Regions from separate parts of the Paenibacillus sp. FSL R5-0887 genome, predicted to be linked through region 2. Evidence: riboswitches for the same ligand, from Rfam matches in the RefSeq annotation. Region 2 holds a riboswitch; each other region holds the start of a gene.
What was found. A riboswitch is a leader RNA that binds a small molecule or an ion and turns the genes downstream of it on or off. The one in region 2 is predicted to bind cyclic di-GMP.

Region 1 (4,969 bases), on a different contig from region 2:
CTGTAGTCCTTTTTATCATCCTTTAATGTATCAGGTGTCTCATATACTCCAATGAGTTTCTGGCTTTCAGGATCGTATTCTAAATAACCGTATACCTTTGCCTTGGCACCGGATTCATTAGTCATGATGTTTTCCTCTGTAGCAAATCCAGTATATTTGGATAGATCAGATTTAGTATCAAGTGATAACAGCATTTTCATTTTTTCTCCATCAGTTACAACACCGTTCAAATTCATTGTTACTCCTGAACTGGAAGTTTGAAGATTATACTGTTGACCGATGCCGTTATTTAATGCATTGCTCACACTTCGACCACCAATTTTATCCCAATTAATCGTCATACTAGCGAATACAGGAATGGCTACAAGTAAGAGGCAAGAGAAGACAATACTGATAGGAATAACCTTTTTATTAGACCTAGGAGTATTCTGGGAGGCATGCAGATTTCTTTGACGTTTATAAGCTTCTTGTTCTATGGCAGTCCACATCAAATCATAATCCGGTCGGGGAATATGTTTATCTTTTTCAATATACAGACTCATTACTATTCAGCTCCTTTAGTTGGGTTCCACCCATTCTATTTAGTATTTTAAGTCCCTTGTTCAGTCTGGATTTTACAGTTCCTTCGGGTATGCTCATAACTTTAGAGATCTCGGGTACAGTCAATTCGTTTATAAAACGAAGGACTACTACCATTCTGATTTTGTCGGGAAGCTGACTGTATAACCCTTGTAATTCTTTTTTAGTTTCCTGTCGATCCAAACGTTTTTCTACAGGGTTTGATTCCTCAGACCTGGATAGTAAATAATTACGTACTTCTTTCATCCACCCCGTCTTACGCCTTTTGATCACACTGTTGCACTCATTCGAAGCAATTCGTAAAATCCAAGCTTTCAAGTTTCTTACCTTCGACTTATCCGCTAAGATAACTTTTACAAATACCTCTTGGGAAATATCCTCCGCATCTGCCTGATTTTTCATTAAGTAGTAACAAAAATAATATACTTGTTCTTTATAGAGCTCGAAAATTTCCCGGTCACTCATTTTGCTGCACCCCCTGTCTTTGCTGTTCTCATTAATAAGACTTATAAGCGTATGTAATCGTTCATTTTTCATTTTGATTGTAGTATTTCTTCTGAATATCATAGCGAATTCGAATGGAAGATAAGTCGTTTACAGGTAATTATAACCATGATAAAATTAGCGGTGGGACATGCGTCCGTAATCTAATTAAAACTAATTGAATGTCCGCGTTAAAGGTAAAATCATCGAAAGATGATGACACAAAGCCATGGGTCTAAAGCCTTTCGACAGAAGGAAATGATCGCCAGGCCGCCATAGGGATGTCTTATGAAGCATAAAGGATAGCTCTAAAAATATGTAGTCTATTTTGAGCTCTTTTATTATTTCGACCTATACGGCGTTACATTATCGCAAGGGGCCGAAAGGGGAAGTACATGAACAGTTTTTTCAAAACAATAGGTACTAGTTTGGCAGTAGGTGCTTTATTGCTGTCCGGAACGATCGGATGGATGTCTAATCCAGGAGTAGTGTCTGCAGCTACCTCAACAGTAGTAACCGCGGATCAGATGATCAGCAAAGTAACGGCAGCCTCCAAAGCAATAAAGAATTTCCATCTGGATGTGACCAAAAAACAGGATATTCAAAGCGGCGGGGTGCGTATCAGCAACACCAACACTCTGAAGCTGGATATCAACCGTCTGCCGAATTTTGCCGCAGCAGGCACTGTCGCTAGTAGTCTTTTAGAAACATCGTACAGTCTATATGCCAATGACAAGGAGTTTTACTATCTTGTAGACGGAAGTGAACTGATCGATGAATCTGAAGATGAAGGTTACGACGATGACGGGGAGCCAATCGATCCTGATGCACAATATTGGCTTGGACTGGAGAAAACGGAATGGGATGCCTTTTACTCTAAAGGCCAATACGATCCTGTTTCCATGCTTGATTCGGTCAAAAGTTATAAAAAATCCATGAAAGTCAGCACTGCTGGCGCACAAACAGTCTTACAATTCACGGTAACCGATCCGACAGCAGCTAAGGGGATAATCAAACTCTATGACCAGGAGAACCTCTGGGATGGTGAGACAGTTCAACCCAAAAGTGTAACGTGGAAATTATTCGTCAATACTAAGACCTGGCAAACGGAAAAGCTGACAGTCGATCTGAGTTATGTGCTGGTAAGTGACGGAGCTAAAGATACATACACCACGAAAATCGAAGCTAAATATTCCAAAAATAATAAAGGTGCAGCCATTGTAAAACCGGCCGAACTAGAATAATAAGGACGATTCATAACGAGCGAAAAGCGCTGTTCAGCGGAACAGCGCTTTTTGTTGTATCCAACAGCAGTTCTTTATTAGTTGACAAGAATAAATCATTGCTGTAATTTATATGTATGCGCATGTATATAATAATTTATCTAAATATAATTTAATGAAAGTTGGGAAAAAGATGATAGCACTAGACACAGCATTAACTTTTCGCAGAGGGCTGACATTAAAAAACCGAGTGGTTATGGCTCCAATGACCACGCGAATGAGCTTTTATGACGGTGTAGTAACACAAGATGAATTGAAATACTATTCGCTAAGAACGGGCGAAGTAGGTGCGGTCATCACTGCGGCAGCAAATGTACAAGAGGGTGGAAAAGGATGGGAAGGTGAACTTAGTGTTTCCTCCGATGAATTTATTCCTAGCCTTAGCCGATTAGCATCTACTATTAAACGAAATGGAACAAAAGCTATTTTACAGCTATTCCATGCAGGAAGAATGACAGATTCAAAAATATTGCGTGGCGTACAACCCGTTTCCTCCAGCGCCATTGCTGCCGAACGCCCGAATGCAGAAATTCCAAGAGCATTAACAGAAGATGAAATTTTCGGTGTAATTGAGGATTTTAAAAAAGCGACTCAACGTGCTATTCAAGCTGGATTTGACGGGGTAGAAATTCATGGAGCAAACACATATTTAATCCAACAATTCTTCTCTCCACACTCCAACCGTCGTGAAGATCAATGGGGAGGAAGCTTAGAGAAAAGATTTAATTTCATTAACCAATTAGTGGATGCAGTTATTGCTGTCGTTGACAATTCAGAGGTTAAGGATTTTATTGTCGGGTATCGTTTTTCTCCAGAAGAATATGAAGAGCCTGGAATTAAAATCACCGATACCTTTTATCTCATTGATAAATTAGCTGATAAAAGGCTGGATTATCTGCATATTTCATTAGGGGACTTCAAGAAAGTATCTGCATCAGAAGATTTTAAAGAAAAATCAATCCTGCAATATGTAAATGAGAAAATCAATGGCCGTATACCTTTAATTGGGGTAGGAGATATCCGTACCAAACAGGACGCAGAGGACACGTTGACAAATGCTGAATTAGTAGCAGTAGGACGGTCTCTTATCATTGATCCTCATTGGACAAGTAAAGTACTGGAGGGTAAAGAAGATCTCATCAGAAGAGTACTTGCTGATCAAGATAGAGAAGAACTCGTAGTAGAGAATGGTATTCTAGAATTCCTTAAATTAATGATGCCTGATCGTTTACGCTAAACTCAAACACAGTTTTGAGGTCTAAATCTATAACGTTCCGCGGTAAATTCCGCGGAACGTTATTTTTCTGTAACGACTCTATTCCCTCTTTAAGATTGTTGTCGTATGTTTCAACATTCGATTCATGAGATTTCGCCGCTCTGTTTTTATGTCGGTGTCGCTTCTCTTTAATGCGTCGCGGATGGGGATGATCTCTGTAATTTTCCTGCCGCTTTTTATTCTTCGATCTACACAAGTCGGGATGTAACCTACGTTAGTTATACTCGTGTGTCCTTTTTCATCCTTCTTTATTTTAAGCGTAAGAATGATACCGCTTTGTGTATAAGGAATATTCATTAGTTTAGTCGAAACAAAATTCCCCAATGAGTAAATAACGAATTGTTTTTTTCCACGAAGTGCTAACGGTTGAAGAACATGTGGGTGAGACCCCAGTATGATGTCGGCGCCATTTTTAAAAAAGAGATTGACCAGCTCTTTTTGCCTCTTGTTTGGAGTGTAACGATATTCGCTTCCGAAATGCAGATAAAGCAAGACTAGATCGACTTTCTTTTTTAAATCTCGAATCTCCCGAATGATCTTGGGCGTAGATATCCGATTAACCAGCCATGGCTTACTCACTGGTACAGGAATTCGGTTAGTTCCTGCTGTGTAGGAGAGGATGCCAATCGTAATTCCTTTGACGTTTTTAATAAGCGTTCTCTTGGATTCTTCTAATGATTTAGCTGTTCCCGTGTGGTCGATTCCATTACGGTCCAGAACTCGTAACGTCCGAACCAGACCCGGGGCACCATAATCCATGCAATGATTGTTGGCCGTTACTAATACGTCGAATCCGGCTTCCTTAAGTGCAGGGGCCAGTTCGTCTGGACATTTGAATATCGGACCGCCTGATCGGGGGCTTTTCCGGCATTCGGGGCCGCTTCCAGCAAAGGTGGTTTCGAGATTGCCAATCGTCAAATCAGCCTGTTTCAGATAAGGAGCTACTTTTGCAAACAGGGGGCTGAACGAATAGGTTCCGTCAGGCTGTTTAGCATCCGAAATAATATAACGTTTGACCATTAGATCTCCCACAGCAGCTATTTGTATTTCAGTCATGGATATCCACCTTTTTATTATTTTCATTAGGATATGGCATAAAGTTGTTATGGGTTATTCTTTCTTTAAGGCGAAGTGCAAACATTTGTGTGGCTTTTTATTTAAAATGTGACTCAACGCATAATCACTTTATTTAGATCGTCTAAATTTAAGGTATTCATTTTTTTCAAACTTTTATAATTTGATTCAAATCCTCTTTTTTGTTTGGCAGCCATAATAAAATAAGGTTGTTGATAAACATTATCAATCAAACATTGGAGGTTAAAGAAATGAGTACACAATTCAAAAAAAT
Region 2 (4,969 bases):
CATTTTTCAGAATGGTAGCGAAGGCTAATGTTTCAGCTAGTGCCCAGTCGACCTTTTCACCCTCATTCAGTGCATCTTTACGACGTTGTAAAATGCGCTCCAGCTTCGGATAAACCTGGAATCCAGCAGGAACCGTCAACAGTTCACGATTGATCTCCTGCAGGCTGGAGATGGATACCGCTGTAGTGTTTGCCGCTGCGCGGTCCGTTTGTAGAGGAATGAAGGCTTTGGGTTCTTTTTTCTTATGATTGCCTTCCTTCATAGTATCGTACGCACGCTGCAATACGCTTTCTGCTTCAGCATTCATCTTTTGTACGTCTTCGGCGGTAAGAACCTTTTCGTTTTTCAGTCTCTCTGCATAAACCTTGTAGACGGTTGGATGATTGCGAACCTTACCGTAGACAATAGGTTGTGTGGTTTCAGGATCATCCATTTCGTTGTGACCATGACGGCGGTAGCCGATGAGATCAATTACGAAATCTTTTTTGAATTGATGGCGGTATGCGCTAGCTAAACGTACAGCTGCTACGCAGGCCTCTGGGTCATCAGCGTTGACATGGACTATTGGGATTTCATACCCTTTGGCGATGTCACTCGCATAATGCGTAGAACGGGAATCTTCACTTTCAGTCGTAAAACCAATTCGGTTATTAACAATGATATGGATCGTCCCACCATTTTGATAACCTTGAAGTTTGCCGATATTAAGCGTTTCTGCAACAATTCCTTCACCTGGAAAAGCAGCATCGCCATGCATCAGCACCGCCATAGCTTTACTGGTATCAATCTTCGGCAGTCCTGCAGTGCTCCGATCTTCTTGTGCGGCACGAGTGAAACCTTCCACGACAGGATTGACGAATTCCAAGTGACTTGGGTTATTCGCTAGTGTTATTCTTGTGCGTACGGTTTCTCCTTCACGGACAGCACGGTCTGCACCGAGATGGTATTTCACATCACCTGTCCAACCATAGTTAATGCCTGTGGAGCCTTCGGAAGGGAAAAGCTCCTTGTTCGGAGAATGATGAAACTCTGAAAATATGATATCATAAGGTTTGCCCAAAATATGTGCAAGAACGTTGAGGCGGCCGCGATGCGCCATGCCCATCAAAATATGCTCCGCACCGTCATGTGCAGCAGCACGTACGATTTCATCTAACATCGGCACAAGAGCATCATTGCCTTCAAGACTGAAACGCTTCTGACCTACAAAAGTCTTGTGGAGGAAGGTTTCAAATTGCTCTACCTGAATCAGGCGGTTCAGGAGCTCTTTGCGTTCTGTATTATTTAGGGGTGCTGGTGAGCTGGTGGATTCTGCCTGTCTATTTAGCCATTGCAGTTCTTTTTCTTCATGCACATGCCCGAATTCATAGGCGATAGTCTTGGTGTATGCCTGACGCATACGTTGCACGGCATCCCATCCGGTATGCACATCATTCGGCGCATTTTCCCATATAAGCGTGGCAGGCAGTGCGATCAGGTCTTCGCGGGTCAGCCCATAGGTTTCAAGCTCAAGATATTTTGCCATGGGATTCTGATCGCGTACCAGCGGATCAATTTCAGCGGCCATATGGCCATATATACGAATATTGGCGATTAGCTTGGAAGCTCTTACTGCTTTTCTAAGCCATTCGGTGTCTCCCGAGATGCGCGGCTGAGGAGCCGGTTCGCTATCCGGAGTTAGGGGAGGAGGTCCCGAATTTGTAAAAAGCTCGCGATAATTATTTTCTACGGTGGAGGGATCTTTCACAAACTGTTCATATCTTTCTTGAATGTAGCCTAAATTGGGTCCGTAATACTTACTCCAAATGGATTCGTTATAGGGCTCTTTGGCTGCCATGAATACATCCTCCTTAACGGATGAACTCCATACGTGACATTTTGTGTCAACGCTTACTGGAGCTGTGATGATTGCGGTTTCATTTCTCATCTTATTGTGCTACTTTCGGCCACTGTAATCAATTCATTCTTTCGTCCAATACGTTCGCAAAATGGTATGGGTTAGCTTGTTCTAATGAAAAGAAGGGTGTTTCTTCTCATTACCCATTCTAAAGGCCTATTAAAATGATTCTATTATCCTTATTTTTAACTATTAGGTCAGTAAATATTTATTTTGCTAGTACAATTTATTTTATGTAACGGACGAGTATCGTGATAATCGGACAAGATCTTTGAAAAAAAATCTTTTATTTTTCGTTTTTAAAATAGAAAGTAACCAGGAATCGACACACTTTTCCGCTTTCTTTTTGTATAATGTTATTGCAGATAGTAATTTTATAGTTTTTTAAGTAGATCCTTTCGTGAAAAGGGTCCAGTAAAAGGTAAACTTGCCGAAAGGCAGGGGCACAAAGTCGCGGGTCTAAGGTAGAGATACTATGACAGCCGGATTGCCTGGGGACGTAAAATCTTAGGGGGAGATTTTTTGGAAAAGTCCAACCAGGGTAGCAACAGAGAACAGCAGTTTATTGATCTGGATCAAGAGTGGGTACATTTATTATTAGCAGCTAAGAAGGCTGGCATTAAGGCAGATGAAATCCGCCAGTTCTTTCATGAGAAAACTGTGCAGATCGTGCAGTAATACATTAGAGGGGTTACATATCGAAAAAGGGCACAGCGGTTCTTCGCTGTGTCCTTTTTCGATATGATTTAGTAGAAGAGAGGATCGTACCAGATTAGTAGGAAGTATTAATCCTTTTGATCGAGCTTCCATTTCTGATAGTCCAGAAATTCTTTGAATTCGCGTTTGCTAATGCCTGAGTCCATAGCTTCCTGCACCAATCGGAACCATTCCGAATCTAAATGTGATTCCTCTGCATCATTGGGTTCTCCATAGAGTAGGGCATGAATGGATACCTGAAGCGCGTCAGCGATTTTTTCGATAAACTGGATGGATGGATTGGATTGGATGTTTCTCTCCACGTTGCTAAGATACGACTTAGCCACATCTGCTCTGTCCGCAAGCTCAGATAGGGAGAAACCCTTGTCTAGGCGGAGCTGCTGGATACGTTGGCCCATATTCTGTGGCACTATGCTGACGCCCCTCCGTAATTTTTGTTATTAGTATAGCAAATATCAATAAATCGGACAAAGTTTATTGTAAAGAGAAGAGCAGCAATCTGCTTATCCGTGGCCGGATTCAGGATCTGCTGCTCTTCGAGTATTTTATTAAATTACTTTATTGATCTTAGTAGTCTTTTTTCGCACCTTGTTTAGCTACGAAATCCCAAGTCAGTGTTAAGCTATCGCCTTGGAAAATATTTTGATCTTGGTTATTTTCCACAAATTCGAATTGGACGGAGAAGCTGTCGTTGGTACCGGCTTTAATACCGGATGCTTCGGTAAAGAGTTGATCCCAACCTGTATTTTTTACGAGATCCGGATGCTGACTTTTTAAAGCAGCAAGTGTAGTCTCATAAACTACATTTTCAGGAGAGACGATAGGTACTCCTTTATCATTATTTCTAAGGAATTTAACTTTAATGAACTCGGCTAAATCCAGGTAGTTATCTCCTTTAGCATCCGTGATTTGAGTCGATGTATTCAGAATAATAGATCCGATATCGAGCGAACCATCGTTTTTCAATTTGAAGGATTTAGTTACAGTATCACCTGGTTTCAGGTTAGGAATATTAACGATGACAGAAGGGTCGGAGTTCAGATCGAGCGTGCCCGCTGCGAATGTAGCTGTGCTTTGCGCAGTGTCGCTAAAGTATGCGAAGGTTCCTCCGCCGATTAATGATAAACCCAGTGCTGCAGATGCTACGCCAAGACCCAATGTTTTCTTGATACCCATAATAAAATTCCTCCTCAAATTTGTGTTTGAATTTTTTATAAAATTTATATATTGTATCTTCCGGTTCGTAAGCGGAAGTGGACAATCAACTTAGGGCTGTGTTTCTGTTGGGGGCGGTGAGGCTGGCAGTAGGGCAGCATTTTTCTTTTCTAATGCAGCTACAGCCTTCCAAGAGGTATACAGAGCATAGAGCAGAAGCATCAAGCCAGGCACGATCATGAGGACTACACTTCCAGCTTTGGAAACCGCGAAATTCATAGCGTAACCGACATAGGGTACAGTGACCCCGGTATACTGAGCTACAACATTCACAGAACTGGTAGGGTTCATGTCGGGCGCGTCGTTGTTATCGCCTTTAGTGCGATAAACAGCTTCACCAGTAGCGTTATTGACGGTCGCTTCTACAATTCGGTGAGTAATGAGCAGATTATCTTCATTCCTAAAGGTGATGACATCGCCTGGTTTGAAACGATTCATATCCCCTCCGGGTTTTAATGCGACAATTGAGCCTGTCTGAATTCCTGGTTCCATCGATCCTGAGAGTACGGTTTTGATCTCATATCCGAAGAAAGCAGGTTCACCGCCGGAGGCCTTGGATAACACTACGGCTGCCACCAGCAGAATAAAGATCACAAGCATTAAGCTCGATAGGGTATTATTGATAATTTTTTTAATTCGCATCTTATTCTCCACCTTTCTCAGGTTGAGGGTCCGAAGGAGCTTGGGTTGCTACCGGCGGGGTAGTCGTACTGTCTTCCGCCTTTGGCGTCTCTTGTGGAGCCTCTTGCTGAGGGACATCTTTTGGAATTGTGAGCTCTTCGTCAATTTCCGGCTTTACCGGATCAGTGGCTGGGGCTTCAGGTTGTTCTTTATTTGGGGCTTCCGGAGCAGTTTCGCCTGATGTTGGAGGGGTTGCCTCAGCTTTCGCTTTATCCTCGGCTTCTTGTTGCTTTTTCTCCTCAGCCAAACGTTCTTCTTCTTTTTTCGCTTCTTCTTCTTTCTTTGCTTGCTCTTCTTCTAGCCGAGCTTTTTCAAGCTCTTCTAGTTTTTGCTCGCGAGTCTGACTGATCAATTGGAGTTTATCTTGAAGGGTAGTGATACCTGAGGTTGCCGATTCTTTATGGTTAGTCAATTCGGTATTTAGAGCTTCATAAGATGAGGTGAGGTCGCTAGAGATCA
Region 3 (4,969 bases), 520 kb from region 2:
ATAAAAGGAATCTTTTCTAAACCTTCGAAGCGGATCAATGGCGCTTTCCCTTGTTCCTCAGCTGTATATGGATTGACGATATACACTGTTCCGCCCTTAGTCACTTCATGTACATAATAACTATTCGTAGCAAATTCAGGAACGGTTATAATGTTCTTACCTGGACGCAATTGCACACCTCTAGCCCAAACATTCCAAGCGGCCTCTTGTTGAGAAAAGACTAAAGAAGGTAGCTTATCGTTAGAAGCTGCGTCCACATAAACGTTGATCGTATCTCCAGGCATTGCAACGAGACCTGTAGGCTGGTTGTTCGTACCAAAACCAATTCTCAGGTTTTCCTGCGCATGCTTTTTCATATCTCCACGTTGTTCCGCCTCAATGATGGTGCCTTCGGTTTGAACTTCACCATTCACTAGCTTCTTAGCTAAATCCAAAGAATCTTTCAGGATTGGATAGAGCGGATGTACCTTTGCCGCTTCCTCTAGTGCATTGATTTTTGCAACGTTATTATAAGCAGGCACAACCGCACTCATCGTTCCATCTGTGAAAATACCATTTACAGCTTCGCTTACTTTATCTTCTGTATAAAATCTAAATTCAGCCGCAAAAGGTCTGTTGATATTAGCTTTTGTGAACTTAAATTTTAATCTTTTAAACTTCTTCGGTTCGAATTTAAATTCCAGAAAGTCATTGGTACTAATCGCGGTTCCGCTAGATACAAGTTGGAAGGTCTCTCCTTTACTCGTCTCTGATGCATAGATTTCAAAAGCCTCTGGGAATCCTTTGCGGTTATCTCTAGCCAAAAAAGCTACTCTGTCCAGCACTTCCGCTTGCGCTAGTTCAAACACAACTTCATTCGTGAAGCTTGCATCATTGTTTTTGTTCGTTTCCCAATGCGTAGTGGGCTGGTCATCCAGCATATATTCAGGCTTCGTACCTGAGTAGCTTCCACCGTTCACCGTTACTTTTGATACGTTTGCATTCGGCATTCTATAAGCTTGGCTATAGGCATTTTCATAGGCTGTTCCATACCCTTTTAGCTTCGAAACCTTGGCTGCCGTTGCCTCTACCTGATGGTTCTCCAAAAGGATCTTTGCATTCTCTATCTCTTCTTTAAACTGCGCATACAGTGGATGTGCCTGCACTTCATTCTCTAAAGCTGTTAATTTCTCTGCCGTATCAAAGGCAGCACTAACTTGGCTCAAGGTATCATCTGTAAATAAATTTTTCATTTTAGCAGAAACACTATCCTCTTTATAAAAAGAAAACTCAGCAGCACTCGCCCAATCTTGGTTCGCTTTTTTGAAGACAAATTTAAGTCTCTTAAAAGCCGTAGGTGCGAACTGAATCTCCACTACATCACCGGTTGAGCCTGTATATTCTCCAGAAGACACGAGCGTAAAATCACCCGCATCGGTAGTGGAGCCGTAGATATCAAATTCTTGAGCAAAACCTTTACCTTTAGCACCGGATTGCCTAGCCGCGTATACCATTCTATTTAATTCAGTGGACTCATTGAAAACAAACACAACCTCATTCGTAAACGTTGAACTATTCGGTTTGCCAGTCTCCCAATGCGTGCTCATATCCCCATCCATAGCCTTAGCTATAGGCGAGCCTGAGTAGTTGCCACCGTTATTTGTGATGGATTTAATATTTGCTGGATTCATTCTAAAAACCTCATTATAGGCATTTAGAGCATCCTTGCCGTACAGCTCAAACGGAATAACCGAGGCGTTGCTTAATAAGTTAACCTTACTTTGCGCCACTGTTTTTGTTACATTTACCTTGCTTGCCTCACTTGCTAAAGCATAACCTGCCTCACTCGAAAAACTGGCCAACATGGCCGCCGATGTAGCGATCGCAATCATTTTCTTCATCTCTTCTTACCCCCAGATGTCATATGAATCTCTCCAGTGCCCAAAAATGGGCACAAAAAAAACTACCCCAAAAGAGTAGCTTGATTGCGTATAAAGTCGCCTAAAAATTAAGACTTAATTTTTATTAAACCTTAACAAGCATAAACGCCTTCGGCGTCCTTATAAGGACGGTAAGCGTTTAAGCGAGAAATATAAGATATTAAGTATAGTTTTATAACTTATACTTTCTTATATTTTAACAAAAAGCGTTACACACTCTTTGGCAGCTGGCTGACAATAGTTATGATAACCTTAGTCCCTATAGCTTTGCGTCCCTACATTTCCATAGGTTTGCCTATGAAGTTTCGAATACATTCAAAGAGTAACATAAGCCTAGATCTGATCGCATGATTAATTGGTATGAAATGAGTATAGGTAATTGCAATTAGTTTTTCTTATGTGATAGATATTATTTATCGACTATCCCGGAAGAGAAGGGCATCCTTTAGGACTGTAGGTCTACTTAACTCCCCGATCCAAACAAACGCCGGAACCAATTCCACACATCGCCCGTGACGGGAATTAATCCGAAACCATGTTCGCCAACTGCGATTACACCATATGCCCATTGTCCGATAGCTATGGCACCCCCAGCGATCCTGCCTATCGCTATCGCACCAAATGCCGTATCCCCTATGGCGATGGCCCCCAACGCTTTTTCCGCGATTGCGATCGCTCCTACAGCCACGCCTGCAATCGCAATCGCTCCCACTGCGAAGCCAAGCCAGCTAAGTGCTATTGCTCCGATCGCTAACCACATTCCCAGTGATATTGCTCCTAAGGATAATACGCCCACGCTTATCGCACCTATGGAAATCAAGCCAACAGCTACATCTCCAATAGCGATTAATCCAACGGCTGTCTTCACACGGGGTTTACCTCCACGGCCATACGCCTGACCTGAGTATCGCCCTAGATTACTGCGAATACTGATGACCGGAAATGAGGGAGAAGGCCATTGATAATCAATCTCTCGTCCATCAAAGCCCCTAGAATCCGCCCAGCGCGTTACAAATTGATGCCATTTCATATCTATCCCGTCCCCCTTTTCAAATTACCTAAATTATACAACCCCGGGGGTTGGCTGTACTCAGACTCTGACCTGAAATTCATCTCATCCTCTGGACGGATATATACTCATTAGGATTACTGTTTGGGAATAGGATCAGGCTTTCCAAATAAATAGCCCTGAAACAACTGATAACCACTCTGCTTAAGCCATTCAAAGTCCTCTCTAAACTCCACACCTTCTGCTAAAGGAACGGATTGGATTTCTAAAGCTTTTTCTAAAAATTGCTTTGCTATTTTCTGTTTGTTCAGATCGCTGGACACACCCTGAACATATTTCATATCCAGCTTCATGTAATGGGGTTTAAGCTCCAATAACATCTCGATCGTGCTGAAGCCCTCACCAACATCATCTAAAGCGTATTCAAATCCCCGGTCCTTGTAATATGTCAAAATAGCTTTCAAATGAGCGAGATCATCCACTTTCTCCGTCTCAACAACTTCAAAGACAAAAAGAGAAGGATCGACGCCTAATTGATTGGCCAGTTCAACGGTTGATCTTAAGCAGAACTCTGGAGCGTAGATCGACGTTGGGATAAAATTAATAAACGTTTTTTTATTTAAGGGTGCAGCATATTTTACAGCCGTCATTCTACATAACCGGTCTAAAGCATATAAACGCCCACGATTCCGTGCCGCCGCAAAAATCTCATTAGGATAGATAAGAGATCCGTCTTCTTTTTTAAATCTGGATAGGAGCTCGTATGCAAAAATCTCTTCCCTTACGTTCACAATCGGTTGGAAGTAGCAAGTAACAAGACCCTTAGTGATAACCTCATCAATCCACTCCATATCAAGTACAGTGGGTAATTCGGATAGAGGTCTCCATGTTTGGTCATCTATACGGAATTCAAGCTGCTCCGACTCCATATGGTCAATACAGAAATCCAGAAAATCCCGCACCCCAGCCTCCTTAATTGTAATCACATTTTCTTCCACCTTATGTATCGTATTACTTCTACTCAAGTGATGAATAACCTCAGGTAAAACCCTAAGATTAAGCTCACCATGAGCCTTGATTTGAAAATTCAGCTCTCTTACTACACAATGATTACAAGCCACATTCATAACCCCTTTAATAATCGATTCTCTGAAAAAGATCCCGGAACGGCTCTTCTCAATCGAAATCCGTATACTCCAGTAAATACGCCGGGTCTAACACGGTGATCTGCTGATGTTGAATCTCAATAATCTTTTGCTCTTGCAGATCTTTAAGCACAAGGGTAGCCGTCTCCCTTAACGTTCCGATCATATCACGCGCTCTCGCATCATGAAATTTCATTTCATATAATAACCGATTCGATAAAAATAAACGGTCCATTTGCAGCAGCATCAATTGCTCCTTAATCAACGGGTAATCGGCAAGCATCTGCTTAAAAGGCTCATGTTTAATCTCAAATAATACAGTATCATTCATAGCCACCGCAGACAGCACTCTTATATTGGAGGGATGGATCACTTCCAGATCGCCATAATCCCCGAATAGATAATGTAGGCATGATCCACATTCCATAGTTTTGTATGCCAACATACTGATAATAAATCATCATCCTGTTATATTCTATCGTAACGTTGTCACATAGGCTTGATGCCAATACGATTTACAAAGGAGATCCATTCATGAAATTCCGAATTCCCTTTTACAGCTTGGACGATTAGAGAAACTGGATTTAAGATGGAATCACAGCATGAAGGGAACAGACATTTTAGAGCAATTAGAGCAAAGAGGATGTATCGTTTATAAATAACAAAAAAAGCCTCCAATTAAAGAAGCTTTTCACTCAAATCCATAATATGCGTAACGCGATTTCTCCCCTGTTCTTTAGAAACGTAAAGCGCTTGATCAGCTTTTTCCAGAAGAGTGATGTCTGTATCAGTTGCTTCAAAGGTAGCTATGCCAATGCTTACCGTAATGCTGCCAATCTCCCAAGTGGAGCTGGCTATGAATTGTCGTAGACTCTCAGCTATAGCCGTGGCATCCG
Region 4 (4,969 bases), on a different contig from region 2:
TTCCAAGATATTTGTAATGATCCCAAAAGGTTGTGTGGATGATTAGACCGCCAGCTTTTGCCTCACGCATTAATGGTATTGCATAATAATTTGTTATCAACTGTGCCCTCACACCCGCATTAAACATATTGTCCCAATGCGCTGTAGGAAGCTCCCAGAAAGACTTCTGCTCAATAGGTAAATCGTTGCCGCCCCATACATTATTGACTAAAATATCAAGCTTTCCTTGCTCTGAAGCAATCTGGCGAATGACCGCCTCTGTCTCCTGATCTTTTGTATGATCACATCGTATGGCGCTGCCGGACCCTCCCTCCGCTTTTATTTCCCTAAGTACGTTATCAATGCTCCGCTTGCTATGCTCTATGCCAGAAGCCTCTGTCGTTCTGCCCGTAATATAAACGAATGCACCTTTCCTTGCCAGCTCCAATGCAATTCCTCTACCAGCACCTCTGCTGCCTCCGGTGACCAATGCTACTTTTCCTTTTAAAGTCATGTTCTCAATCCTTTCTACACTTGTTTTTCTCTAAATGTTCTGTATTTAATCCTTACCTTATATAAGTATAATTCTTTAATATGACATCAACTGACATATATAATAATTAATTAAGAACTAACTAACATTTATTAGGAGGAGGAATGTTCCCTTAATGAGAGCCGATCGTTTGTTATCCATCTTACTTTTGCTGCAAAATCGTGGAAAGATGACGTCCCGTGAGCTAGCCCAGACCTTAGAAGTGTCTGAACGAACTGTGTTTAGAGATATGGAAGCCTTATGTACAGCGGGAATACCGATTCTTGCCGAACGGGGACGCGAAGGGGGTTGGATGCTCACAGAAGGATACCGGACCTCCTTAACGGGTATGAAGCCCTCAGAAATTGCTACTCTGCTGCTGTCCGCAGACTCCTCAATCTTAAAAGATCTGGGTATACAAAACGACTTCTCTTCTGCCGTGCTTAAGCTGGAGGCTGCTTCCCCATCCAGGCCGAATAATCCAGCCAGTTACCTGAGCCAGCGCATTCATATAGATGGTGCCAGCTGGCACCCTTCCGACGAGACATATCCGTTCCTATCTGTCCTGCAGGAAGCTGTTTGGGAAGACCGTAAAGTAAAGATCACTTACCCACGGAATGACGAGATGAAGGAGCGTTTCATTGAACCTCTCGGGTTAGTCGCAAAACGTGGAGTTTGGTATGTAGTGGCACGAACCGAGGGTGAAATGCGGACTTTTCGCGTGTCGAGATTAATACAAGCTGACGCAACTTATGAATCATTTGTCAGACCTGAGGCTTTTGATTTAAAAAGCTACTGGGAACAATCGACTTTAGCTTTTAAAGCAGCACTGCCAAAATATGTAGTGAACTTAAAGGTGAATGAGTCTATTCTTAAAGAATTACAACGTGAAAGATATGTAACTATAACTTTAGTAGAACCCTCTGCTAATACTGGGTGGATGAACGTGGAGGCCGAGTTTAATGCTATAGAATCTGCCTGTCGTATCGTACTCTCTTTCTCTCCTTCAGTTATTGTTTTAGCTCCTATCGAACTAGTAGGAATGGTAAAGTCTGCTATTAAAACAATTTCCACAATATATGAGGAATTTTGACATGAATTCTAAATATCTACTACTTAAAGAAGATTTATGACACTTCTCTATAGACCAATGACCTATAAATCCCCTATAATAACACCATTACATAAAATTTAATAAGGGGGACATTTTACCAATGAGCTGGATGCACAAACTTCCGTTAAAACAAAGAATTGTTGCCGGATGTTACCTCGTTGCCGCACTGTTTGCTATTCCTGTCTTAGTTACGTTAATGATTCTAGGTCAATTTCTCGTAGGAATTATACTAGTAGTTGTTCTTGCAGGTCTGACTTTACCTGTTGCTCGCTTCGTGGAGAGAACGCTTACATCATCTTTTGATGATATTGCTAATGTATCTCACAGTATTTCGAAGGGCGATTTCACTAGCAGAGCGGACGAAAATGGCTCAATGGGTGACGTAAGCCGCTCCTTTAACACAATGATTGATAAGCTCAAGAAGATTCTGACCGATGCATCGCAGATCACCCGTCAAGTTATGGATGCAAGCCGCGGAATCGAAGATAAGAACCAGAAGCTGAAAATTGTCATGGCACAAGTAGCCTCTTCTTCTACTGAGCTCGCTCTTGGTGCAAATGAAATATCTACGGATATCGCTGATATGACAGAATCCATTAAAGACATTGAGACCAAAGTATCCAATTATACGAACTCCACCAAAGAAATGAACAGACGTTCAATACATACCTTAGAACTTGTTGAGCAAGGGCGCCAATCCGTAGATACACAGGCTGAAGGCATGCGTAAAAACATAGAGGCTACACAAAAAGTGGCTGATACTATTGAAGCTCTCTCACAAAATGCCCGCGGGATTACGATGATCACCAAGACCATCACAGAGATCGCTGAGCAGACCAACCTGCTGTCACTGAATGCCTCCATCGAAGCTGCTCGTGCCGGAGAGCATGGTCGGGGTTTTGCCGTTGTAGCTCAAGAGGTCCGCAAGCTTGCTGAAGAATCTACGGCATCCACAAAAGAAGTATTCGGCTTGGTCCGCAGCATTGAGTCAGATATTAAACAAGCCATCGATAATATTGCCATCAATGAAGAGGTTGTGCAGGTTCAGAATGAAATGATCACTCAATCTGCCCATATTTTCGCACAAATTGTACAAAGCGTGCAGTACATTACCGAGCAAATCTCTTCATTCTCTGCGGAGAGTGATCTTATGCTAGAAAGTGCCTTGAAAATTTCCAGTGCAATTGAGAATATCTCAGCAATCACCGAAGAAACTGCTGCTGGCACGGAAGAGGTATCGGCGGCTATGAATGAACAGATTAATGCCCTGCAGTCTGTTGCAGAAGAAACGGAAAAAATGACCCAGGCCGTATTTAATCTGCAAAAAACCATTCATATCTTTAAATTCTAGTTCAAAACTATCAACTGCCACCTAAGCTGAGTCTTAGGTGGCAGTTTTTTTCGCGAGGCAAAACTTCATCTCTTGGACAAGACTTTCGTCAAATTTCGAGTTTTTTTAGCGGATTATGTTGACAAAAATTAATGAGGAATATATTGTAAAGGAAAATTATTCTTATCAACTATAAATTAATATTGGCAAAATCCTCGAAAGAGGATGACGCAAAACCATGGATCTACAGCCTCATTTTTTCGTTTGAGGCCATGATTGCCAGGTTGCAGAGGAACCAGGACGGCTGAACTATTGTTCAGTCTTAGCGGCGCCTTATGCCACCAACCTGTGCTTACTATAGAGCACAGGTTTTTACTTTTTGAGTATATTGATCTATCGTATCTATCCGGTAGATTAATAACTAATATATATCAAAAAACTTGTGAGGTGTTTCTTTTGAAGACAGTCGCAGATTACATGGCGGAAGCACTACGTAACCTTGGAGTCACCCATTCTTTTGGGATCATTGGCAAATCCATTTGTCCAATAGTTCTAAAGATGGTGGATTACGGTATTGAATTTATTCCCGGCAGACATGAAGCAAGCTCCGGATTCGAAGCAGCAGGGTATGCGCTGAAAACGGGTAACCTAGGCGTAGCATTTGGTACTTCGGGTCCTGGGGGAACTAACCTGCTTACAGCAGCAGCACATGCGAAAGCTAACAACCTACCTGTCCTATTTATTACCGGCCACCAATCCATTACAGAGCTTGGAATTCCTCAATGTCAGGACTCCACCTCTTTTCTGGCTGATTTAGCTGATATGTTCAGACCTGCCACCTTGTTCAGTAAATTGGTTGAACGTGGGGATCACTTTGGTACTATTTTTAATCATGCGATTTCTGTGGCCCTGACCAAACGGGGTCCTGTTCATCTTTGTATTCCTTTTGATGTACAAACTGAAGTATTGGAAGAATGCAATATAGTAATCCCAGAAAGAGAGTCTCTAATTAGTCAAGCTAATATCGATAGAGTCATCGATGCTATTCAAGCTGCTAAGAATCCTTTGATTATTGCGGGTAAAGGAATTAACCGCTCCGGAGCACATAAAGAGCTTGTTCAACTCGCAGAAACTTTTAATATTCCTGTAGTAACATCTCCTGGTGGAAAAGGGGCTATAGTCTGGGATCACCCACTCTATCATGGTCCTATTGGCGTTGGCGGTTCGACCCACGGGGACGATTTATTGAATAAAAGCGATTTATTTATAGTGCTTGGATCACGTTTAAGTGATATGACCATCTGTAATCTTAAACGGGAGAATCATCCAGCAACTTTAATTCAATTTGATATTGATCCAACCTTTGTCGGAAAAATACTATTGTCCAAAACGATACCGGTCACTGGGGACCTGCGCGATAATTTGGTGCACTGCCTAAATCATATTGACCCAAGCACAATCACCAAACGTGAGGCTTTGGCCGATGCGGATTATTCAGAAGAGCTTCCAACCCTCAAGAATCTTTCCCTTGCTTCGGTAATGAGCACTTTAAGTGATTTGATCCCTTATAATAATTCAATTTTCGTTGATGATGGAAGTCATGGATTCCACGCTGCAAAATGGTACAAGGTTAAGAAACCGGGCAGCTTTGTTTTTGATGCGTATTTTGCTTGCATGGGTAATTCGATCGGCATGGCTATTGGTGCAAAGGTTGCAGCTCCTGAAGAAACTGTCCTCTGCATTACAGGTGATGGTTGTTTCATGATGCTCGGCGCTGAGATTAACACCGCTGTCTGCAAAGATATCCCTGTCATCTTTATCGTGGTCAATAATAAGCAACTAGATATGGCTCTTAAGGGTATGGAGAAAACCACAGGTCGTATCGATGGAACTCTATATGAAGTACCAATGGACGCCGTAAAATTCGCTGAATCTCTAGGTGCTAAAGGCTACAAATGTGAGACTGCGGATGAATTCACAGCTGCAATTAAAGATGCGGTAGCTCTAAACCATG

Region 1: linked by a shared signal. The riboswitch ahead of MKY14_RS01430 (DUF6612 family protein) and the one ahead of MKY14_RS25515 (anti-repressor SinI family protein) in region 2 are both predicted to bind cyclic di-GMP.
Region 3: linked by a shared signal. The riboswitch ahead of MKY14_RS27775 (NPCBM/NEW2 domain-containing protein) and the one ahead of MKY14_RS25515 (anti-repressor SinI family protein) in region 2 are both predicted to bind cyclic di-GMP.
Region 4: linked by a shared signal. The riboswitch ahead of MKY14_RS11935 (thiamine pyrophosphate-binding protein) and the one ahead of MKY14_RS25515 (anti-repressor SinI family protein) in region 2 are both predicted to bind cyclic di-GMP.

What each region holds. Positions count from the first base shown of each region.
Region 1 is NZ_JBBOCE010000001.1:319,726-324,694, forward strand. It holds gene MKY14_RS01420 (DUF4179 domain-containing protein) at 1-542, opposite strand, end outside; gene MKY14_RS01425 (RNA polymerase sigma factor) at 526-1,044, opposite strand; cyclic di-GMP riboswitch class I at 1,249-1,340, shown strand; gene MKY14_RS01430 (DUF6612 family protein) at 1,458-2,306, shown strand; gene MKY14_RS01435 (NADH-dependent flavin oxidoreductase) at 2,419-3,582, shown strand; gene MKY14_RS01440 (CapA family protein) at 3,661-4,677, opposite strand; gene MKY14_RS01445 (FprA family A-type flavoprotein) at 4,947-4,969, shown strand, end outside.
Region 2 is NZ_JBBOCE010000002.1:1,717,907-1,722,875, reverse strand. It holds gene MKY14_RS25520 (2-oxoglutarate dehydrogenase E1 component) at 1-1,837, opposite strand, end outside; cyclic di-GMP riboswitch class I at 2,308-2,392, shown strand; gene MKY14_RS25515 (anti-repressor SinI family protein) at 2,420-2,575, shown strand; gene MKY14_RS25510 (helix-turn-helix domain-containing protein) at 2,683-3,012, opposite strand; gene MKY14_RS25505 (TasA family protein) at 3,182-3,790, opposite strand; gene sipW (signal peptidase I SipW) at 3,881-4,471, opposite strand; gene MKY14_RS25495 (hypothetical protein) at 4,473-4,969, opposite strand, start outside.
Region 3 is NZ_JBBOCE010000002.1:2,234,377-2,239,345, reverse strand. It holds gene MKY14_RS27775 (NPCBM/NEW2 domain-containing protein) at 1-1,880, opposite strand, end outside; cyclic di-GMP riboswitch class I at 2,139-2,225, opposite strand; gene MKY14_RS27770 (hypothetical protein) at 2,383-2,949, opposite strand; gene MKY14_RS27765 (EAL domain-containing protein) at 3,066-3,914, opposite strand; gene MKY14_RS27760 (Crp/Fnr family transcriptional regulator) at 4,105-4,518, opposite strand; gene MKY14_RS27755 (sensor domain-containing diguanylate cyclase) at 4,752-4,969, opposite strand, start outside.
Region 4 is NZ_JBBOCE010000001.1:2,631,038-2,636,006, forward strand. It holds gene MKY14_RS11920 (SDR family NAD(P)-dependent oxidoreductase) at 1-493, opposite strand, end outside; gene MKY14_RS11925 (helix-turn-helix transcriptional regulator) at 648-1,604, shown strand; gene MKY14_RS11930 (methyl-accepting chemotaxis protein) at 1,726-2,976, shown strand; cyclic di-GMP riboswitch class I at 3,151-3,247, shown strand; gene MKY14_RS11935 (thiamine pyrophosphate-binding protein) at 3,403-4,969, shown strand, end outside.